DNA from 2 places in the Paenibacillus sp. CAU 1782 genome. Region 2 is predicted to be linked to the other one. Evidence: predicted binding sites of a transcription regulator. Region 2 holds the regulator's gene; the other holds the start of a gene.
What was found. Region 2 encodes LexA, which represses DNA repair genes until DNA is damaged. Its sites were predicted from a motif close to CGAACATATGTTCG; they were not measured.
Positions count from the first base shown of each region.

Region 1 (4,190 bases), 700 kb from region 2:
GCGGTTTTTGTCGCCGTCGAAAATGACTTCTGCCAATCCCTCGTCATCGTAATCGTAAATGTCTGGAGCTGTTGCTCCGCAAGCGCCGCAAGCGATACAGGTATCTTTCTCTACCCATGTAAACTTGGCCATGTTGTTTCCCTCCTTATGAAATACGGAAAAATCCGTCTAGCACCTACCTTGGCGATGCCCCTGTCTGAAAGCTTCAATCATCAATATATAACAAACTATCATCCTTTTGCAAGGAGGTTCCGCGAATTCGCTTATTCCTGATTAAGGCAGAGGGATCATCGCCCAGCATACCCGCCGTCAAAACAGCGTCTTCTCCGTATTTGTCCCTCAGCTTATCCATCGCTTTTATGAGCGCGTCTTTCTTTGGCTGTTCTTCATAGGTAAATAGATCCAGTTGAAGCGCGGCGTCCTGGAGCGGCGACAAATTTTGCAAAGCAACGCCCAACAGCCTAATCGGCTCTCCCATGGTCCAATGCTTCATAAAAAGGCGGCGCGCCTCCGCATTGATTTCCTCGGAGGATTGCGTCGGGACAGGCAGCGTATGGGATCTTGTGATCGTTGTCATATCAGGTCGGCGAATCGTAATCTGAATCGTGGATGCCACCATTTTTTGCCGCCGCAATCTTCGCCCCGTCTGATCGCTCAAATTGAGCAGCACCCTGAATATATCTTCAGCTTCGGTAAAATCATAGGGAAGCGTCGTCGTATGGCCGATCGACTTATTGGGCTCGTGATTTCCATTAACAGGGGAATGATCGATGCCGTGCGCCGCCGATTTCATCCAGGCCCCCATTACGCCAAAATGTTTAATCAGCTTGGGTTCTTCCGCGGCCGCCAGCTCGCCTATAGTTGAAATGCCCAGCTTGGCCAGCTTTTCTGCCGTCTTGCCCCCGATGCCGTACATATCGCCGCATGGCTTGTGCCAAAGTAGCCCGGGCACATCCCGGATGCGAAGAATCGTCAAGCCGTTTGGCTTTTTCATGTCGGAGGCCATCTTGGCCAGTAGCTTGTTAGGCGCAAGGCCAATGGAACAAGGCAGCTGCCATTCCTTTTTGATTCTCAGTTGCAGCGCCTCCGCGATCTCCAGCGGCGTGCCGAACATTTTGGAACCGGTGATGTCGATATAGCATTCATCTATTGATATGGATTCAACCAGAGGCGAATATTGTCTGGCGATCGCCATAAATCCTCTGGAATATTTGCGGTAAAGCTCAAAATCCGGTTTGATCAGGATCAGCTCCGGGCAACGCTTCAATCCCTGCGCGACCGTCATGCCGGTTTTTACCCCTTTGGCGCGGGCCGCATAGGAGCAAGTGACAATGATGCCTTTGCGCTGTTCCACGCTGCCGGAGACGGCCGTTGGCTTATTAAGGTAGACTTCAGGTTCTTCCGCTTCGTGGACGGAGCAATAAAAGGCATTCATGTCCACATGAATGATAACCCTTCCTTTTGAAGGATAATACTCCTGTACATTTCCCATTTTCCCGCCGCACTCCCCGAACATTTGTTTCTAAACCTTATAAAATCAGCATAGCTATAAGCGTACTGTAAGTCAATGCTTCCACACCCCGACCCTAATTTTTACGTATCCGTTCAAAAAAATGACTTTACCTCTCTACTTTGACGCATTGGGATGGTATAATAATAAAATTATGAATACAGGCGCCGTTCGGTTCCACGCCGAAACCAGCCTGTCATTACCTTGCGGAATGCCGGTTTTGCGCTACTATTCATGCTGCAGGCGTTTGCGCTGATTTATTGAAGGGGGCCCCACAACTAATGAATGGAAACATTACGATTTTTGACACGACGCTTCGCGACGGGACGCAAGGCGAAGGCATCAGCCTGTCCGCCGACGACAAGCTCAAAATTGCCCAGAAGCTTGACGCTTTGGGCGTTCATTATATTGAAGGCGGCAATCCCGGAAGCAACAGCAAAGATATCGAGTTTTTTCAACGCGCAAAATCACTGGGGCTTACTTCCAAGTTAACCGCTTTCGGAAGCACCCGCCGCAAAAACAGCATCGCCGAGCAGGACGCCAGCCTGCTGCGGATCGTTGAATCCGGCGTTCCGGCAGCAACCCTCGTCGGCAAAGCATGGGATTTCCATGTGCATACCGCCCTGCAAACCTCGCTGGAGGAAAATCTGGCGATGATTTACGATTCCTTTGCGTTTCTGAAGCGCTCCGGCATGGAAGCGATGTACGATGCGGAGCATTTTTTTGACGGGTACAAAAATAACCCGGAATATGCGCTGGCCGCGCTGCGCAAAGCGCAGGACGGCGGAGCGGACTGGCTTGTCCTATGCGACACCAACGGCGGAACAATGCCTGGCGAAATACATGAAATCGTAAGCCGCGTAGCGCAAGAGCTCTCTGCGCCAATCGGTATTCACACGCATAATGACTGCGAATTGGCCGTCGCCAACTCGCTCGCTGCCATCGGGGCGGGGGCTCGCCAGGTTCAAGGCACGATCAACGGTTATGGCGAGCGCTGCGGCAATGCCAACCTGTGCTCCATTATTCCGAACCTGCAGCTGAAGCTGGGCTATAACTGTCTGCCGGAGGAGAAACTGCGTGCTTTGACCAGCACCGCGCGATACATCAGCGAAATCGCCAATGTGCATATGCCGGTTGGTCAAGCGTTTGTCGGAAATGCCGCGTTCGCTCACAAAGGCGGGATCCATGTTTCGGCTATTATGAAAGACTCCAAGACATATGAGCATATTCAACCGGAGCTTGTCGGAAACAAACAACGGATTCTCGTCTCGGAGCTGGCGGGACAAAGCAACATTATTTCCAAAGCGGTTGAAATGGGTCTGGATATCAACGCCAATAATGAAAAAACAAAAGAAATTATCGACCGGATCAAAGGGCTTGAGCATCAAGGGTATCAATTTGAAGGCGCCGACGCTTCGCTCGAGCTGCTGCTTCGGGACGCGTTTACGGAAACCGTCAGCATCTTTACGGTGGAATCATTCAAAATGCATGTGGAAAAAAGCAACGGCAATATGATTTCGGAAGCTATCGTCAAACTAAACGTTGGCGGCCAGCAGGTTTATACCGCCGCAGAAGGCAACGGCCCGGTCAACGCGCTGGATAATGCACTGAGGAAGGCGCTGGTGCAGTTTTATCCGCAAATTGAAGACATTCACTTGTCCGACTATAAAGTCCGCGTCATTAGCGAAAAGGATGCCACAGCTGCCAAGGTTCGCGTGTTGATCGAATCAACGGGATTGGATAACACGTGGAGCACGGTTGGCGTATCCAGCAACGTCATTGAAGCAAGCTGGGAAGCGCTGCTGGACAGCATTCGATATGCCTTGCTGCATATGGACCGGGTAGAAATCGGCAAACCGCCCGTGCCGGAACGGCTGGGATTGGTGAACCACTAAGCACATATGCAAAAGAGGGGCAGGATGAATTCCGATGCGGAATTTACCCTGCCCCTCCCTTATTGAATCATTGCTTTTTCACGCAGCGACATGTTGGAGCCGCCGCTTATTGTCCAACCCGGTTAACTATTTTCAGAACCTGTTTTAACCCACTTGTTGATTAGCCGTTCCCATTCACCATAAGTAATCACGCCGTTTATGCGCTCCCTGATCACGCCATCGGCATCAATCAGAAAGCTCGTTGGAAACGTATTGACCTTGTACAAGCCGGTAACCGTGCCTTCGCGGTCCATCAGAATCGGAAACGTAAAGCCATGGTCCTGAACAAATTTCCGCGCGTCCCGCTCCTTGTCGTAATTGGTGGAGTTGACGCCGTATAGCGTCATAACCTTGCCATAATTTTCATGCAGCTTTTGCAAATCGGGAGCTTCCAGCTCGCATGGGCCGCACCAGGAAGCCCAGAAATTGACCAAAGCCAACCCTCCGCCTTCGCCAACCGCAACCGTTTCATCCTCCAAATTCGGCAGTTTGAAGACAGCCGCCTGATACCCCGCCTTAGGCTTAAAATCAGCCGCTGCCTCCACTGCTTTTGGGGAAGAATCGTTATTACTCATATACTGGTAAATTGCCAAACCTGACAACAAAAACGCAATTGTAAATATCGCAATGACATTTTTCATAGTGACCCTTCCTTTTTCTTCTGATCTGCCCCTATAGTATCATGCCCCAAGGCAAAATCACAAGAAAAGGAAGGGGCTTCCGTTAAACCTTAAACGAACCAACCA
Region 1 covers NZ_JBTOLL010000001.1:177,676-181,865, reverse strand. Annotated here, with positions in the region: gene ACX93W_RS00865 (ferredoxin) at 1-132, opposite strand, end outside; gene ACX93W_RS00860 (DNA polymerase IV) at 206-1,492, opposite strand; gene cimA (citramalate synthase) at 1,792-3,405, shown strand; gene ACX93W_RS00850 (TlpA family protein disulfide reductase) at 3,528-4,085, opposite strand; gene ACX93W_RS00845 (methyl-accepting chemotaxis protein) at 4,168-4,190, opposite strand, start outside.
Region 1: ACX93W_RS00860 (DNA polymerase IV) is a predicted target of LexA. The motif match lies at 1,510-1,523, and genes of this name have one in related genera.

Region 2 (4,190 bases):
CCGGCTGACAAGGCTGTATTGCGGCTGGAGCGATACAAACCGAACGTAACGGTTGACATCGCTGCAAGCCAGGCTTTTCATCAGCTGCCATGCAAAAAAGTTGGAGCAGCCAATGTAGCGAACTTTGCCCGACGTAACCAGATCATCCAAACTTCGCAGCGTCTCTTCGATCGGCGTCGCCTGATCCCAGGCATGAACCTGATAAAGATCGATATAATCCGTCTGAAGCCGCCTGAGGCTGGCATCGACCTCGTCCATGATGTGTTTGCGCGACAAACCAGCCCCGTTTACGTGAGGCGAGGTTACCATCCGAACCTTGGTAGCCAGCACTACCTCCGAACGCTTGCCTTGTATGGCCTTTCCGACAATTTCCTCCGAACGCCCGTTAACATAAACGTTTGCCGTATCCAGAAAATTGCCGCCCTTGTCCAGAAACCGGTGAATCATTTCTATAGAATCGCCTTCGCTGGTCGTATTGCCGAAAGTCATCGTTCCCAGACACAATTCGGATACTGCAAGCCCGCTTTTCCCTAGCAAATGGTAGTTCATCGGTTAAACCGCCCTCCAAACTTAATGCGTGATGTTGTTTTCTTCGTCTTCTACATATTTAATAGTGTCCAGCTGCTGCCTGAAATTCTGTTTGAAATTATTCAGGTATTGCTGGCGCAGCTCGTCACGCTCTTTTGTTTCTTCATCGCTTAGTCCTACCGTTTTGTTCTTGCGCGACAATTCATTAATTCTGGCAATCAACTTGTCAATATCCATTACTCTCTGCTCCCTCCGGTCATGCTGCAAAAATCACTTCTCCTTACTTTGACACTTCCAGCGCCTCATTGTCAAGGTATAAGCGACCTCTGCAAGCCTTTGAAAGCATACAAATAAAAAAGCAATAAGGCCTGCGTAACGCAACAGGCCTTATTGCTATCTATGACTAATGGGATATGAAGGAAGCGCGATGAGACAAAGTGATCCTTACTTATAATTCAGGAAGTATGAGCCTTTGGCCAGGCATGATGGCAGAGGTCTGCAAGCCGTTCCGTTCCTTAATCATGTGTACGACATACCGGATATCCTGACCCCCGTCGCTATGGCGACCGGCAATGCCCCAGAGAGTGTCGCCGCTGCCCACTGCAATTACAATTTCGTTACCGGAAGGTTCCGCAACCGTTTCCGGCAAAGCATTGGTCACGGCAATCAGAAAGCATGTGGACAACACCGCAAATAATACCGCGCTGACAATAGCTTTCAGCATGTGGCCTCTAATCCAATTGGCAACCTGCCGGAGACCGGAGATCTTCTCCTGTGTCTTTCCTATAGCGTTCATAACATGAATGGACTTGTAAGAGCTATTGCTTGAACTCATCATTAGCATATTCAGCACCCCAAACGTTTGTTCTGTTTTTAAGATAACACGAACAAATGTTTGCGGTCAATACAAAATGCGAACTTTTGTGCTTGAGAACTTATGTTTGTACGAACCTCGGTTCTGTGCTATAATTTGTCACAATAAGCATGAATGGAGATGATGGAAGTGTCGAAGATTTCCAAGCGACAAAATTCGATTCTTGATTTTATCAAGCAGGAAGTCAAGGATAAGGGTTATCCCCCGTCCGTACGAGAAATTGCCGAAGCTGTCGGATTGCTCTCCAGCTCCACGGTACACGGCCATCTGGACCGTTTGGAAAAGAAGGGTTTTATCCGCCGCGACCCCACGAAGCCTCGCGCGATCGAAATCCTTAACCAGGATCCCAATGACAACGTCATTCCGCTTCCCGTAGCGCAGGTGCCAATCGTGGGCAAAGTTACCGCAGGCCTGCCCATTACGGCGACGGAGAATATAGAGGATTATTTCCCGCTTCCTTCCCATTATGTAGGGGACAGCAACGTTTTTATTCTTAATGTTATTGGCGACAGCATGATTGAAGCCGGCATACATAACGGCGACTATGTGATTGTGCGACAGCAGCAAACGGCCAACAACGGCGAAATCGTGGTTGCGATGACGGAGGACGACGAGGCTACCGTCAAAACGTTCTACAAAGAGAGGGATCACATTCGCCTGCAGCCCGAGAATGCTTCCATGAAACCGATTCTGCTGCCTAATGTGACCATTCTGGGTAAAGTAATCGGATTGTTCCGCGACATTCACTGAAGTGCGACCAGCACCTCTCTCTGAATTCTTTTGGAGACGTTTAGCGGGGTGAGCAAGATGTTAACCTATTCTACAATATAAAGCGCAGGTTTCGGGATGCATTGCAGCATTTCCTTAGGACTTGCGCTTTTTGTCTACATAAGGAGGGCAATGATGATAGACCAACTGCCAGCAATTCTGGATCACAAAGTAAACCTGGACGAGATCCAGTCCGTTGCTTACGACTCGGAGACGATAAAGTCGGATAGCGGCGAAATCATTACGCAGCTTCGCTATTTTAGCATTGACACCACCTATGGTGAATACATAGAAATTCACTCCGATTCCGATGATGAGAAATATGCCTTGCTCTATGGGATGTTTTATTCCCAGTTGCCCGATCATGAGGAGTCGGAAAACGTCTCACTCGAGCTGTATCAAGCAAATAAATAAAGAAAAAGCAAAAACCATCTCGCAAGAGATGGTCCATCATTTGTGCGTATGAATGGCGGGGCCGCCCGTCCCTCCTGTTGTATTTCTTACCCTTCCCGTTTGGGCGCCCGCAGCTGTTCTCCCAGTTCCTCAATGTATTGAGTCATTTTATTGCTGATCTCCATCCGCAGCGCTTCCCGCGCAATGCCAAACCGCTCTTCGTATCCCCGGCACAAATAGCGGTGATACAGAATTCCGTCCCCGGTTTCATCCGTAAACACTTTAATGTTACGCCGTTTCAGAGATCGCTTCAGGTCATAATATTCATCCGTTGTACGCAACATAAATATTTCAAGACAACGAATGTTCAGGTCCTTGAGGGGAAGCCGCGACACGCGGATATGCTCCATCCCCTTCTGCAGCATTGCAATGATATGCGGAAACATAATGTAGTCGCGTATCATGGTCAATTCCTCTAATCCAGGACGGCCGCTAACGGGAATTTGGCCACGCTGGTCATGCTGCTCCTGATGTTCCGTCAAAAGCATCTTGGATTTCCATCTTTCGTTTCCGTCAAGCTTGCTCATTCAAAGCCCCCCGTTTTGTGCCGTCCGCCTCTGCTCGCAGCAGCAGAGCGAATGCGGTCCCGTAATGACTTCATTACGATGTCCTGCCACGATTGTTAACCGGCTCCATAAACAGAACATTTGTTCTCATTCTATATGATTCATCATTTCCTTGCAACCACTAAAATATCCCTACCCGGCCCAAAAAAAACAGGCCTGGATTTCTCCAACCTGTTCTTGGCATTATTTTGCTTAACGATGACGTTAAAGGGATAAACATACGTTGTCCCTTACTTCAGGACAATGATTCTCCTGATATTCATATGATCAAACAGGTCCTCCCACTCCAGCTCTTGCCCATACGGATCGCGGTAATACGGGGCAACGGCCGGCAAATACCCCATTAGCAAGCCCGTACCGCCGCATACCATCCCGCCGCCGTCTCCGCCCTTGAGCAAAAAGGAGGTTTCTCCCGAGATCAGCTCATATTGATAAGGATCGCCTGCAAAACAAAGCCCGAATCCGTTTGGCTTCTCAAGGTCATATCCTTTCTCCTTGCCGGCTGAGTCCGCCCCATCCTCGTCGCCGAAATATTTTACCCGCAGGCTGTAATCAAAGCTGTCTCCCCATGGAAACAGGGTGCGGCAGCCGCCGCCGTACAGGTATTCCCACTGATCCTCGTTAGGCAGCGAAAAACCTTCTGATGAAAGCTCTTCAACAAGCCCTCCATAAGTCAATTCTTCATCAAAAAGATAACATCTTACGGCGTCTTGTTCCCGAACAAATTTGAAGCTGTTGTAGCACGTATATTCGTTATAGCCGGAGGTTTTGAACTTTTCCAGCTCCTCGTGAAAATCCTCGTAGTCATAGGCTTCCTCATCCTGCTCGGCAACCTCGATCCAGCCAATTCCGCGCGCGTAACGTTCAACCAGCATCGGCGGAATGTCAGCCTTGCGGACCGGGGACATCATGCTTTTCAAAAAGGCGGTGCCATCCTCCACATCGTATTCATCCAACGTAGCCCGGAATTCCTCCTCCGTGTCTTCGTCCATTCCTTCTTG
Region 2 covers NZ_JBTOLL010000001.1:880,771-884,960, forward strand. Annotated here, with positions in the region: gene ACX93W_RS04295 (aldo/keto reductase) at 1-549, opposite strand, end outside; gene ACX93W_RS04300 (DUF896 domain-containing protein) at 571-765, opposite strand; gene ACX93W_RS04305 (LysM peptidoglycan-binding domain-containing protein) at 977-1,252, opposite strand; gene lexA (transcriptional repressor LexA) at 1,532-2,152, shown strand; gene ACX93W_RS04315 (hypothetical protein) at 2,303-2,584, shown strand; gene ACX93W_RS04320 (hypothetical protein) at 2,671-3,150, opposite strand; gene ACX93W_RS04325 (hypothetical protein) at 3,420-4,190, opposite strand, start outside.